DNA from 4 places in the Pantoea sp. SGAir0180 genome. Region 1 is predicted to be linked to each of the others. Evidence: predicted binding sites of a transcription regulator. Region 1 holds the regulator's gene; each other region holds the start of a gene.
The links. Region 1 encodes PurR, which represses purine synthesis genes. Its sites were predicted from a motif close to CANGCAAACGTTTGCNTG; they were not measured.

Region 1 (3,547 bases):
CGAAGATTACTGGCAGCGCCATTATATTGGTGCGCGTCGCGTTATGACGCCAAAGACCGTTCGCTAAACGTCCTTCATACAAAAAAGCCGGGAAAGGCAGCTTCCCGGCTTTTTTATTGCCCATATCGCCCCGATTGTGCAGCGGGGTGTTCCGGGCGAAAATGCCGCACTTGCCGGTGATACGGTCTGACAGACAGGACGTATCACCGGCAAGGCTGGACGCGCAGTCAGCCAGTATAGCGTCGCTGCAAACGAATGCGGCTAGTGCAGAATAGCGGTGAAGCTAAACGCGATGATCATTAACAGTGCGGCTGCCGTCGTCATTAATGACAGTTTTAAATCGGTACTCATCCCCTCTCCTTTAACCCTGACGTTTGTAAGGTTATAGCATTTTCACATACGCGTGGGTAAAAATCTCGTTTTATCCGCACAGCCTTGTTAGAATCCCCCCTTTGTTGCGCAACAGCGCGCAATATCGGTTGCGTCCGCGCCCTTTTCAGACGTTATTTCCTGCCCTGATGACTCAATACCGGACAGAAAAGCGATGTTTTTCGCAGAAATAACCGTCCGCTGACGCAAACGTTTAACAATATGCTTATCAATAATTTAGATAGGCCCGGGAGTTCGATTTACATGGCAACAATTAAAGATGTGGCGAAGCGTGCGGGCGTGTCCACCACGACCGTCTCACACGTCATCAATAAAACGCGCTTTGTCGCAGAAAATACCTGCGAAGCGGTGTGGGAAGCGATTCGGGAACTGCATTATTCTCCCAGCGCAGTCGCGCGTAGCCTGAAGGTGAATCACACCAAAACGCTGGGCCTGCTCGCCACGTCCAGTGAAGCGCCCTACTTTGCTGAAATTATCGAAGCCATTGAGAATCACTGCTTCGATAAAGGCTATACCCTGATTCTGGGCAACGCACATAATGACCTGCAAAAACAGCGCGCCTATCTGTCGATGATGGCGCAAAAGCGCGTTGACGGGCTTCTGGTGATGTGTTCAGAGTATCCGGATGATCTGCTGCAAATGCTGGAAGCGAACCGCAATATTCCGATGGTGGTGATGGACTGGGGCGAATCCCGTGCCGACTTTACCGATACCGTACTGGACAATGCTTTTCAGGGCGGTTATCTGGCGGGACGTTATTTGATTGAGCGTGGTCATCGCGATATTGGTGCCATTCCCGGCCAGATGGAGCGTAACACGGGAGGCGGTCGCCATGCCGGTTTCCTTAAGGCGCTGGAAGAAGCGGGTATTCAGCCACGTGCCGAATGGATTGTGCAGGGTGACTTTGAACCCGAATCTGGCTATCAGGCCATGCAGCAGATTCTGTCACAGAAGCAGCGCCCAAGCGCCGTATTCTGTGGGGGCGACATCATGGCGATGGGCGCAATCTGCGCGGCCGACGAAATGGGCCTGCGCGTGCCGCAGGATATCTCCGTCATTGGTTACGACAATGTGCGCAATGCGCGCTATTTCACTCCGGCACTGACCACGGTGCATCAACCTAAAGCCCAGTTGGGTGAGAAAGCGCTGGAGATGTTGTTAGATCGCATTACCAGTAAGCGGGAAGAGTCGCAGACGATTGAAGTCCACCCGACGCTTATTGAGCGACGCTCGGTGGGCTATGGTCCTTATCGCGATTACCGCCGTTAATCCTCGCTCAACCACTCCTGATTTAGCGTTTGCGCATCGCCCAGGTACTGGAGTAACCACCCCAGCGCCGGTGATGCGCGATCTTCCGCCCAGCTGACGCAGCAGGGACTTTCCGGAAACGCCTGTGGTAAGTTCAGCTCTGCCATCTCGCCGCTGTCCAGTAAGGGCCGCGCTAAATGGCCGGGTATCATCGCGACACACAAGCCGGCGCGCACGCAGTCCAGACCGGTTTGCCAGTCCGGGACCACCAGCCGGCGTTGGTTATCCAGCGCCCAGGTCATACGACGCGGTAACGCGCGTGACGTATCTTCCAGCACCAGAGAAGGCCAGTAGCGCAACGCCTCATCATCCAGCGTAGCAACCTGCGTCAGAGGATGCTGATGCGCCACCACGCAACGCCAGTTCAGGGTGCCCATATCGCGAAAGGCGAAACGCCCCCCCACCGGAATCGCCTGTGTCGCACCTATCGCCACATCCACTCGCCCGTCTGCCAGCGCATCCCAGACGCCGTTAAAGACCTCATAGCTGATGTGCAACTCCATGTCGGGAAAATGACGGTAAAAATCCCTGACAAACTGCCGGGTCCGCTGCGGTTTGACGATGCAGTCGACGGCAATACCAATCTGACCGCGCCAGCCGTTGGCGAGCTGTTGACACTGACGTCGTGTGGCATCCATTTTTTTGATAACGCTGCGCCCTTCCCGCACGAAATGCTCGCCCGCCGGCGTGAGAATCACCTCCCGGTGCTGGCGTTCAAACAGCGGCACAGCCAGCCAGGTTTCCAGCTGGCGAACGGTATAGCTGATGGCAGAAGGCACACGGTGCAGTTCCTGGGCGGCCGCGCTAAAGCTGCCACCGCGTGCGACCGCATCCACCACTTCCAGCGCATATTCAGACCACATAATTTGCCTTCAAAATTTTTAACAGCAACAGGCAAATTTTACCGTTTCACAGCGTGAAGTACAGCTTTTACACTGCCCCGCGTTTATTCTGCAACTGATGAGAACCCGATGTCCGCTTCAAAAGGCTTTATTCCCTATCTTGCCGTGCTCAGTATGCTGGGCTTTCTGGCAACCGATATGTACCTGCCCGCCTTCGGCGCTATGCAGCAAAGTTTTAGCACGTCAGCCGGGATGATCAGCGCCAGCATGAGTCTGTTTCTGGCCGGTTTTGCCTGTGGTCAACTGGTCTGGGGCCCCTTATCTGATCGGTTGGGGCGTAAGCCGGTGCTGCTGGCAGGCCTCGCCCTGTTTGCTCTGGGCTGTGCGGGTATGTTGTGGGTAGATAATGTGATCCTGATGCTGGTACTGCGTTTTGTGCAGGCTATCGGCGTGTGCGCGGCGGCCGTCAGCTGGCAGGCGCTGGTCGTCGATCGCTATCCTCAGTCACAGGCTAATAAAGTCTTTGCTACCATTATGCCGCTCGTCGCGCTGTCTCCCGCCCTGGCGCCGTTACTGGGCGCCTGGCTGATCGGCCATTTTCACTGGCGCGCCATTTTTGCGGTGCTGACGGGAATTGCTGTGGCGCTCATCCTGGTCACGCTGCGCCTGCCTTCGCCGCAAAAAAAGCAACGTTCCCCTGCTCCGCAGCCTGGGTTTCTGACGCTGCTGCGCGCACGTGCCTACAGCGGTAACGTACTGATGTATTCCGCCTGCTCAGCCAGTTTTTTTGCATGGCTGACGGGTTCGCCGTTTATCCTGGCTGATATTGGTCTGTCTCCTGCGGATATCGGGCTCAGTTATATTCCCCAAACCATCGCCTTTTTAATCGGCGGGTTTGGCTGCCGTGCGCTGCTCAACCGGTTTTCTGGCGCAACGCTGCTGCCGTGGCTGCTCGGCGTCTATAGCCTGAGTGTCGGGGCGCTGTTTGCCGTCGCGCTTTCGGGAAG
Region 2 (3,547 bases), 750 kb from region 1:
CTTTCAAATCGCGCATCCAGCTTATCGAATCGCTCATCCACCTTGTCGAATCGCTGATCCACCTTGTCGAAGCGACGATCCATTCCGTCGAGTCGTTTATCAATGCCATCAAGGCGATAGTCGATTCCGTCTAGCCGCTTATCCACGCCATCAAGCCGACTGTCGAGTCCGTCCAGCCGCTTATCCACGCCATCAAGCCGACTGTCGAGTCCGTCCAGCCGCTTGTCCACGCTATCGAGCCGACAGTCGAGTCCGTCGAACCGCTTATCCACGCCATCAAGCCGACTGTCGAGTCCGTCCAGCCGCTTATCCACGCCATTAAGCCGACAGTCGAGTCCGTCCAGCCGCTTATCCACGCCATCAAGCCGACAGTCGAGTCCGTCGAACCGCTTATCCACGCCATCAAGTCGACAGTCAAGTCCGTCGAACCGCTTGTCCACACCCTCGAACCGACAGCCAAGTCCGTCCAGCCGCTTATCTGTCCCATCAAATCGGCTGTCAGTATCATCAAATTTCGCTATGACAACCGAGAAGGTGGCGTCAATGCTGTTAAACCGGTTAGTAACGTCGACTAATACCTTATTGATTTCAAAAATTTTGCTGTCAATACGATCCTGCCTGTTCTCAATACCGGCAAACTGACTCGCGACGTGTCCTACATTTTCTTCCAGGCCAGTGAATCGCTGAAGCATTTCAACGTGAAACAGCGTTTGCTCTGAGCGCAGTATTTCAAGATCAGTTTTCGTCGCAAATGCCGTCGCGCGCCCACTGAACAGCGCCAGATCAATTTTCATCTGATGGCTGTCTTGCTCCAGTCGCTCAAAGCGCTTTTCAAAATTTTCCATTGTTTTGCCTCCCGTCCCGCAATGACGGTCGATTACGTTTGGCTTTCCGCGATCCCGTTTTATACAAAGGTTGCCCATTATCGGTCCCTGACAGGCGGATTACATGCATCCGTTAACGTTATTCACGACCTGCTTCGACGTTATTGAAGCAAAGTCCCGCACAATAAACATTACCTGATTGAATAAGAACGCAAAATAAAACCAGCGTGCCGCCTTATTCAGAAGGTGTTGTCGGAGAGTAAGAGGTGAAAGGCGTGAAGAAAAGGCAGTTCATATTCATTTTGGAAGAGAATGCACAACGATTGAAAAAGCTGAGGCAGCCTGGTGATGCATCGACGCGAAATATAACGCTAAAACCGTTACAGCATATTAAATATGCTGTAACGGTGAAGTTAATTATGCACTCAACCAGCCGAGCTTAATGACAAACAGCAGGGAAAGAATAATCAGCGCCGCATTAATTTCTTTCGTCCGTCCACTCAGCAGTTTCACCACGGTCCAGGTGATAAAGCCGAAAGCGATACCGTTTGCAATGGAATACGTTAATGGCATGGTCAGGGCCGTCACCGTAACAGGAGCCGCAGTAGTAATGTCTTTCCAGTCGATCTCGGCCAGGCCTGAGGTCATCAGCACAGCCACAAAGAGCAGTGCGGGTGCCGTGGCGTAAACCGGCACGCTGGAAGCCAGGGGTGAAAAGAACAGCGCCAGTAAAAACAGCACCGCCACTACCACAGCCGTTAATCCGGTACGGCCACCGGCGCTGACGCCTGCAGCCGATTCGACATAGCTGGTGGTCGTGGACGTTCCCAGCAGAGAACCAAACAGCGCCGCCGCACTGTCCGCCACAAGCGCGCGCCCCATTTTAGGCACGTTGCCCTCTTCGTCAGCCAGTCCGGCACGTTTGGTCACGCCCAGCAGCGTTCCCGTGTTATCAAACACGTCGACAAACAGGAACGCAAAAATCACGCTAATCAGACCCACGTTAAACGCACCCGCGATATCCAGATGCATAAACGTCGGGGCGATGGACGGCGGGGCAGAAAATACGCCGCCAAACGGCGTCAGGCCAATTCCCATGGAGATAAAGGTAATGATCAGAATGCCAATCAAAACCGCGCCCGTCACACGGCGCGCCTCCAGCACGACGATGATGATAAAACCTAACATCGCCAGCAGTGGTCCAGGCTTGGTCAAATCACCAATTCCTACCAGCGTGGCCGGATTGTCGACGACGATTCCCGCCCCTTCCAGCGCAATAATCGCCAGGAACAGACCAATACCGGCGGCAATCCCCGCACGCAACGGCAACGGAATGCTTTTGATAATCCATTCGCGAATTTTAAAGATTGATAACGCAAAGAAGATAACCGCAGACAGGAATACCGCGCCCAGCGCAATCTGCCAGGTGTAGCCCATGTGCAGCACAACGGTATACGTGAAGAACGCATTCAGGCCCATTCCCGGTGCCAGGGCGATAGGATAGTTGGCAATCAGTCCCATCAACACAGAACCAATTGCCGCCGCCAGACAGGTCGCGACGAAGACCGCACCTTTGTCCATGCCGGTCGCCCCTAAAATACTGGGGTTAACGAACAGGATATAAGCCATTGCCAGAAAGGTCGTGATCCCGGCGATGATTTCGGTGCGAACCGTTGTGTTGTGCGCTTTTAATTTAAATAGTTTTTCTAACATCATTATCTCTCGATGATAGAGACGTCACTCAGGTACGTGCTCTCTTGCCAAAGTTATTATCATGCTGTTTGTGGTAATGCCGACGGCTGGCCCGCGCCGTTGCAGGCCTGCTAAAAACCGGGGTTGCTTTCCTTTGTCATGTGAGCAATTGCTAAGTCTCAAGCAATTGCTGTGCCAGTCCGACACGCAATCGATTACCTGGATAAGCGCAAACGAGCCTTAAGAGAATTCTGAACCGAATCAGGGCGCGATTATGGTGCATTGCCCCCTAAATGCGCAAACGTTTTCCTTTCAATGCCGAAAAGGCAAAAAAAGGGTGCTGACGCACGCTTCAACACTTTGTGAGGCGACGCTGGTCACGTTTCAGCCGCATTAACCTGCAGGCAAAAGGGGAATGTGTAAACTCGACATTAACTCTTTAGTAACATTGAGGTCACACAATGAAGCCAGCAGTTCTGGTGGTGGATGATGATTCTGCGGTCTGCGATCTGTTGCAGGACGCGCTCAGTGAACATGCTTTACGGGTTTATCGCTGTCATCAGGGTAAAGAGGCGCTGGCGATGGTCAGTGCTCACCCGGACATCGCGCTGGTAATGTTAGATATGATGTTGCCTGATACCAATGGATTGCTGGTGCTCCAGCAGTTGCAGCGTCAACGGCCTGATATCCTCGTAATCATGCTGACCGGCATGGGATCGGAATCGGAGATGGTCGTGGGTCTGGAGATGGGCGCGGACGACTATATTGCTAAACCGTTCAATCCCCGCGTGGTCGTGGCCCGCGCACGCGCCGCCCTCAGACGCAGCGGACGTGCCGCAACCAGTGATGACGCGCAGTCAGGCTGGCGCTTCAATGGCTGGGTGCTTGATGAAGCGCGCTGCCAGTTACTCAATCCTCAACGCGAAACGGTTCCCCTGACGCAGGGGGAATATACTTTGTTACGCGCCATGGTACGGCATGCACGTAAGGTCCTGACACGCGATCAGTTATTAGAACTGACCCACAGCGAG
Region 3 (3,547 bases), 770 kb from region 1:
GCTGATTGGCGTCGTCTCGGGCATTGCGGCGGCGCTCGGTGCTGAGGCCGCACTCTGGGCATTGCAGCGTAAAATCTTTGATTTTCCGTGGCAACCCGACTGGACATTGTGGCTGGCCTTACCGCTGGGCGGCGCGCTCTTACTGTCGCTCTGTGGTGGCTGGCTGGGCGTGCGTTTGTTGAAAGGCAATGCGTTGTTCAGGACGTTTGACGCGACGTAAAACCGACCGGGCGCGATGATACTGCGCCCGGTCGTGAACAGATTTACAGCTTGGCTGCTGCCCAGCGAATACCGCTGGCATACCCGGCAGGTAACAGCGGCAACAAGGCCTGCAAGGCGGCAGCGAGACGGCTCTGGTCGCTGTCGGTCAGGTTGAGGTGACCGACTTTGCGTCCTTCACGCACCGCTTTGTCGTACCAGTGCAAATGCACCAGCGGCTGCTGGAGCCAGTCAGTATTTAACGCTGTGCCAATCAGGTTAACCATCACTGAGGGCGCAATGACCACGGGCTGTGGCAGAGCCAGACCCAGAACAGCGCGCAGGTGAAGTTCAAACTGACTGATTGAGGCCCCGTTCTGAGTCCAGTGCCCGCTGTTGTGAACGCGAGGCGCCAGTTCGTTAATCAGCAATCCCTGCGGCGTGACAAAGCATTCCATGGCCATGACGCCGACGTAGTTCAGCTCGTGCAGGATGGCGCTTAACATCGCCTCAGCCTGCTGTTGCTGCGCGGCATCTGCCTGCGGGAACGCAACGCTGGTACGCAGAATGCCTTCTTCATGCAGATTATGTGTCAGCGGATAAAATACGGTGCTGCCATCATGGCCGCGCGCGCCGACCAGCGACACTTCCCCCGAGAAGTTAATGCCTTGTTCGACAATGCATTCACCGTAACAGTCGTCGGGTAACGTATCGGTTTCACCGGCACGTAACCGCCATTGACCACGACCGTCATAACCGCCCGTGCGGCGCTTAACAATAGCCAGTTCGCCCAACGTTTTGAAAACGTGCGGCCATTCACCTTTATCCGCCAGCAGTTGCCAGGGGGCAGTCGCCAGACTGAGCTGATCCAGCAGCTGTTTTTGCGTCAGACGGTCGGCCAGCCGCGGGAAAATATCGCGATTCACAAAGGCCGGGTGGCTCGCGAGTTCGCGCGTCAGTGCCGTCTCGGGCCAGCGTTCGATCTCAGCCGTAATCACGCTCCCGGCGATAGGCAGGGTAGCGGGGTCGGCATCCAGGCCAACCGGATGCACGGCAATGCCCATAGGCTCGCCCGCCTGACGTAACATACGGCCAAGCTGTCCGTTACCCAGTACGCAAACCGGCTTCATGCTTCCTCCCGCGGGTCCGGATTGTCCAGTACCTCATCGGTCTGTGACTGACGCCAGGCGGCCAGACGTGACGCCAGCGCGCTGTCATGAATCGCCAGAATCTGCGCCGCCAGCAGGGCTGCGTTAGCGGCGCCCGCTTTGCCAATGGCCAGCGTGCCGACCGGAATGCCGCGTGGCATTTGCACAATCGAGTAGAGGCTGTCGACGCCGCTCAGCGCGGCGCTCTGTACCGGCACACCGAGTACCGGCAGCAGGGTCTTGGCAGCCAGCATCCCTGGCAAATGCGCCGCGCCACCGGCACCGGCAATAATCACCTGAAAACCGTTGTCCGCTGCGGTTTCCGCAAAGCTAAACAGTTTATCCGGGGTACGGTGCGCTGACACCACTTCCACATGGAAGGGTACGTCCAGGCTGGTAAGGATTTCCGCAGCGAACTGCATGGTGGACCAGTCACTTTTGGAACCCATAACAACTGCGATGCGGGCCGGGGCGGCATTCGACGACATGCGGTCAACTCCTGTGAATAAAAACACACCTGACCAGGCGGACAGGTTTTGAAGGGCACAGAGAATACCATGAGAAAGGCGCAAGGAAAACGGTTGCGTCGGGCGGGTTAGCGTCAGACGATAAGCTTATCGCATCAGGAATGCATACGGCCTGAGTGAGACAACTCGGCTCACCGCAGGGCGGGGAAGGCAGGCGGCAGGGCGTGAACGCGTTTCACTATGCTGGCCTGCCGCCCGTTCGCACAGTCCCCGGGTACCTTGCGCCGCTCGACGGGCCTCAGCGCAGGTGTGCAACGCGATGTCACCGGACGACTAAAAATCGAAGTCGATGAGCTGGATGCCGTTTGCATCCAGTTGGATCATTGATCCCCGGCTGTGCCAGGCACCCAATACCGCGCGCTGTGCGGGGGCTCCGTTCAGCGACACATCATGGATAGCGGGGCGGTGCGTATGACCATGAATCAGTAAAGGCACCTGCTGACGTACCATCGCATCGACCACGGCCTGTTGATTGACATCCATAATCTCCAGCGACTTATGCTGGTTGGCCTGTTTACTGTTGGCGCGCATCCGTGCCGCAATCCGTTTACGAATAAACAGCGGCAGCGTCAGGAACAGACGTTGAATCCAGAGATTATGCACTTTCGCCCGGAACTGCAGATAACCCGCATCGTCGGTGCACAACGTATCGCCATGCATAATCAGAAGTCGGTGACCATAAAGCGTCAGAACCTGCTCCTCGGGCAATAAGGTCATGCCGCTGGCGCGGGCAAAGCGTTTGCCGATCAGAAAATCGCGGTTGCCGTGAATAAAAAAGACCGGCACGGGCAGGGCATGAAGGGCGCTGGCAACCTGTTGATGCAGCGGATTAGGATCGTCATCACCGATCCAGGCTTCGAACAGATCGCCCAGAATATAAAGCGCGTCGCAGTGGGGCGCTTCGCGCTGCAAAAAATGCAGAAAACCGGCGGTAATCGCCGGTTCTTCCTGACACAGATGGAGATCTGCGATAAACAGCGTGCGCGACATTACTCGCTAACGGTCACTTTCTGAATGATGACGTCATCTTTCGGTACGTCCTGATGCATACCGCTGCGACCAGTTGAAACCGCTTTGATTTTCTCTACCACGTCCATCCCTTCAACCACTTCAGCAAATACACAGTAACCCCAGCCCTGCAGGCTTTCGTCACGGAAGTTCAGGAAGTCGTTGTCCGCCACGTTGATGAAGAACTGTGCGGTCGCAGAGTGCGGCGCAGAGGTACGGGCCATGGCCAGCGTGCCTTTGGTGTTTTTCAGACCGTTGTTGGCTTCGTTACGGATCTCTTCTTTGGTGGCTTTCTGCTTCATGCCAGGCTCAAAACCGCCGCCCTGAATCATAAAGCCGTTAATCACACGGTGGAAAATGGTGTTGTCGTAGAAACCTTCACGGCAGTAATCCAGGAAGTTCTTTACGGTTGCGGGCGCTTTGTCATCGAAGGTCTTGATCACGATATCGCCATGGTTAGTCTGGAAAGTTACCATTTTTTTCGTCCTGTAAAGGTTGTCGTCAGTAGCATAGGGTGTGCTTTTAAGCGCACACGCCTTTTTCTCGAACGTTCTTATATCATAATTTCCGATAATACGTCAGCCAGGCAGCGCAGTTGGCTTGCTTTGCGTCGCGTGACAGATAAAAATACGGCACAATGACAGGATACTCAAAACGGTGCGTTAC
Region 4 (3,547 bases), 300 kb from region 1:
GATCGGTGCCGCCCGCCAGCAATGCGGCATCAGGATGGGCGATACAGCATTCGGCAAGCTGCTGCACGGTTTTCGGGATAAAACAGGTGCGACCGTTCTTTTCCAGCGTCTGGATAGCCTCGTGTGTCAGGTTCATCAGCTGTTCAGTCACCTGCTGTGCCTGACGATCAAAGCTGTCGGGCTGAACATCGCTCAGGCTTTGCTCGGCAGCCGCCATGATGGAACGGTAACCGGTACAGCGGCACAGGTTACCCGCCAGCGCATGTTCGGCCTGCTGACGATTCCACTCAGGCTGGTTTTTTTGCAGACTAAACAGCGACATGACAAAACCCGGCGTACAGAATCCACACTGCGAGCCATGGCAGTCCACCATCGCCTGCTGTACCGGATGCAGGCTTTTTCCCTGGCGTAGATCCTCTACCGTAATGAGTTGCTTACCCTGTAGCCCACTGACCAGCATCAGGCAGCTGTTCACGGTCTGGTAGGTGAGCTTCCCGTCTACGACACTGCCCAGCGTGACGCTACACGCGCCGCAGTCGCCGGAGGCACAGCCCTCTTTGGTGCCGCAGCGACGCTGATGCGTGCGCAAATACGACAGGACCGTCAGATTGGGATCGAGCTGCTCTTCTGTCACCGGACGGTCATTAAGCAGGAACTGAATCATGCGGCGTTCTCCTTTGCAGCGGATTGCCAGACCGGGCGACCGTTAACCCAGGTTTGTACGATATTTCTGTCATCGCCGAGCGTCATCAGCACAAACAGTTTTTCCCAGATATCTTTACTGTTTGCCATGCGTAACCTCTGCAAGGCGGACACGGCGGGATCCAGCACCACAAAGTCCGCTTCCTTGCCCGGGGCGAAGTTACCGATGTGTTTGTCGAGATCCAGCGCATGGGCGCCGCCCAGTGTGGCGTGATAAAACGCTTCTGCGGCGCTCAGTTTGTACTGCTGCAGTTGCCCCACTTTGTAGGCTTCTCCCAGCGTTTGCAGCATATTGAAGGTGGTGCCGGCGCCTACGTCGGTGCCGATGCCCACCTTAACGCCCTGCTGCCAGCTCCGCTGGATATTGAACAGGCCGCTGCCCAGAAACAGATTTGAGGTGGGGCAAAATGCTATGGCGGAGTTCGTATCATGCAGGCACTGCCACTCCTGTGTTTCCAGATGCAGACAGTGCGCGAATACGCTGCGGCGCCCGGTCAGCTGATACTGATGATACACATCCAGATAACCGTTATGGTCAGGAAAAAGCTGCTTCACCCAGGCCACTTCGTGGGGGTTTTCGCTAAGGTGCGTATGAACCCAGACATCCGGGTGACGCTGGCGAAGCGCCTGAACTTTCTCCAGCAGCGCCGGAGAAGAGGTCGGAGCGAAACGCGGCGTCAGCGCATAACTAAGGCGGCCGCGCTCGTGCCAGCGCGCAATCAGCGCCTCCGTCTGGGCATAGCTCTCTTCTGGCGTTTCTGTCAGGTAGTCCGGGGCATTGCGATCCATCATCACTTTGCCTGCGATAATACGCATATTGAGCGCCTCGGCTGCGCTGAACAGCGCATCTACCGACTGCGGGTGCACCGTGCCGAAAATCAACGCGCTGGTCGTGCCGTTCGCCAGTAACTGCTGCAGGAAAAATGCCGACATCTGCGCGGCATGATCCGGGCAGTGATACTGCGCTTCCACGGGAAAAGTGTACTGATTCAGCCACTCCAGCAGTTGCTCGCCAAAGGCACCGATCATTTCCGTTTGCGGATAATGAATATGGCAATCGACAAAGCCCGGGATGATCAGCTTACCGCGCAGGTCAATCATGCCGCCTGCATTCAGGCTGTCTGTGCTCTCCTGCCAGGGGCGCAGATCGACAACACGCCCTTCACGCAGCGTCAGCACGCCATCGTCCAGATAGCGTGCCTGCGCCAGTATCGATTCGGGATCGTGTGCCACTGCGGCAAAATCGAAGAAGCTGGCGCGAATCGCCGCGTCCGTATATGTCAGCATAATGTTTCCTCTGCCGGGCGGGGTAAATGTCGCCCTGTGCCTTAACCCTGGTCTCTGTTTGAACATTTTGCAAGAGTCATGCCAGCCTTGTTTATAAAATAAAAACTTATATATCAGTAACTTAATCAAAATTATTCGTTGCGCAACAAAAAAACGTCTTTACACACGACGCAAACGGTTGCCATCCCTTCGCAATCGGTTGCCTGCATAATGATGGCCAAAATGCGCCTTGCCAGCCTGAGGGGTTTGCACAATAACGGGGCAGGCTGCACAATAACGGCGCAGGCCGTGGGTGACCGTGCACGTAAAATTTAGCGGACGTCGCCAAAAATGCCGTGTTAAGGTGAAAGGAACACCATGAAACGGAATAAGGGAAACACGATGATTATTTTTGTTACGGGGGCAACGGCAGGGTTTGGTCAAAGCATTACCCGCCGGTTCATCGAAACAGGACACAAAGTGATCGCAAGCGGCCGTCGCGCAGAACGTCTGAAAGCGCTGAAAGACGCGTTGGGCGACAACCTGTATACGGTGCAACTGGATGTGCGCAACCGGGCCGCCATTGAAGAGGCAATTGCACACCTCCCTGCAGAATGGCGCGACATTGATGTGCTGGTCAATAACGCGGGTCTGGCATTAGGCATTGAACCGGCGCACCGGGCAGATGTGAATGACTGGGAAAATATGATCGACACCAACACGAAGGGGCTGGTGTATATGACGCGCGCCGTCTTGCCTGCGATGGTTGAGCGTAACGTCGGTCATATCATTAATATCGGGTCGATTGCCGGAAGCTGGCCCTATGCGGGCGGTAACGTGTATGGGGCCACCAAGGCCTTTGTCCGTCAGTTCAGCCTGAACCTGCGCACCGATTTGCACGGCACCGCCCTGCGCGTAACGGATATTGAGCCAGGCCTGGTTGGCGGCACCGAATTCTCTAACGTGCGCTTTAAAGGCGACGATGACAAGGCTGATAAGGTTTATGAGGGCGCGACAGCACTGACGCCGGAAGATGTGACTGAAGCGGTTTACTGGGTGGCAACCCTGCCTAAACACGTCAACATCAACACCCTGGAAATGATGCCCGTCAGCCAGACGCTGGCAGGCCTTAAAGTGCATAAACCCTGATTAAGAGGCCAGCCCTCGGGCTGGCTTTTTACGCTTTGCCCCAGCCCAGCACGATAATCAACATGCCGCTGAACGCAATCAGCGCACCACTCCAGTCCCAGATACTCAGCTTCACCCCGTCTACGATGCGCAACCAGACCAGCGCCGTGAGAACATAAACGCCGCCGTAAGCCGCGTATACGCGCCCACTTGCCGCCGGATGGAGCGTCAGCAGCCAGACAAACAGCGCGAGACTCAATACGGCAGGCACTAACAGCCAGGCCGACGCGCCCTTTTTCAGCCACAGCCAGGGCAAAAAACAGCCTGTGATCTCTGCCAGGGCGGTAATAAAAAACAGTAATGCAGTCTTGATCAGCACGTTAATCTCTCAGGCAGGTAAACGACATGCACACTGCTGGTGAGCATCTGAGCGGCAATGGTATACTATTGC

Region 2: the regulator PurR is predicted to act here: its motif matches at 2,811-2,828, upstream of C1N58_RS05465 (NCS2 family permease).
Region 3: the regulator PurR is predicted to act here: its motif matches at 1,917-1,934, upstream of purE (5-(carboxyamino)imidazole ribonucleotide mutase).
Region 4: the regulator PurR is predicted to act here: its motif matches at 2,157-2,174, upstream of guaD (guanine deaminase).

What each region holds. Positions count from the first base shown of each region.
Region 1 is NZ_CP028071.1:1,909,284-1,912,830, forward strand. Features, by position in the region: gene C1N58_RS08910 (C40 family peptidase) at 1-67, shown strand, start outside; gene C1N58_RS08915 (cytochrome bd-I oxidase subunit CydH) at 262-351, opposite strand; gene purR (HTH-type transcriptional repressor PurR) at 634-1,659, shown strand; gene punR (DNA-binding transcriptional activator PunR) at 1,656-2,561, opposite strand; gene punC (purine nucleoside transporter PunC) at 2,670-3,547, shown strand, end outside.
Region 2 is NZ_CP028071.1:1,161,138-1,164,684, reverse strand. Features, by position in the region: gene C1N58_RS05470 (hypothetical protein) at 1-845, opposite strand, end outside; gene C1N58_RS05465 (NCS2 family permease) at 1,242-2,540, opposite strand; gene C1N58_RS05460 (response regulator) at 2,978-3,547, shown strand, end outside.
Region 3 is NZ_CP028071.1:2,682,261-2,685,807, reverse strand. Features, by position in the region: gene ybbP (putative ABC transporter permease subunit YbbP) at 1-220, shown strand, start outside; gene purK (5-(carboxyamino)imidazole ribonucleotide synthase) at 264-1,328, opposite strand; gene purE (5-(carboxyamino)imidazole ribonucleotide mutase) at 1,325-1,834, opposite strand; gene lpxH (UDP-2,3-diacylglucosamine diphosphatase) at 2,147-2,863, opposite strand; gene ppiB (peptidylprolyl isomerase B) at 2,863-3,357, opposite strand.
Region 4 is NZ_CP028071.1:1,609,710-1,613,256, reverse strand. Features, by position in the region: gene xdhA (xanthine dehydrogenase small subunit) at 1-664, opposite strand, end outside; gene guaD (guanine deaminase) at 661-1,989, opposite strand; gene ydfG (bifunctional NADP-dependent 3-hydroxy acid dehydrogenase/3-hydroxypropionate dehydrogenase YdfG) at 2,371-3,117, shown strand; gene C1N58_RS07545 (YnfA family protein) at 3,146-3,472, opposite strand.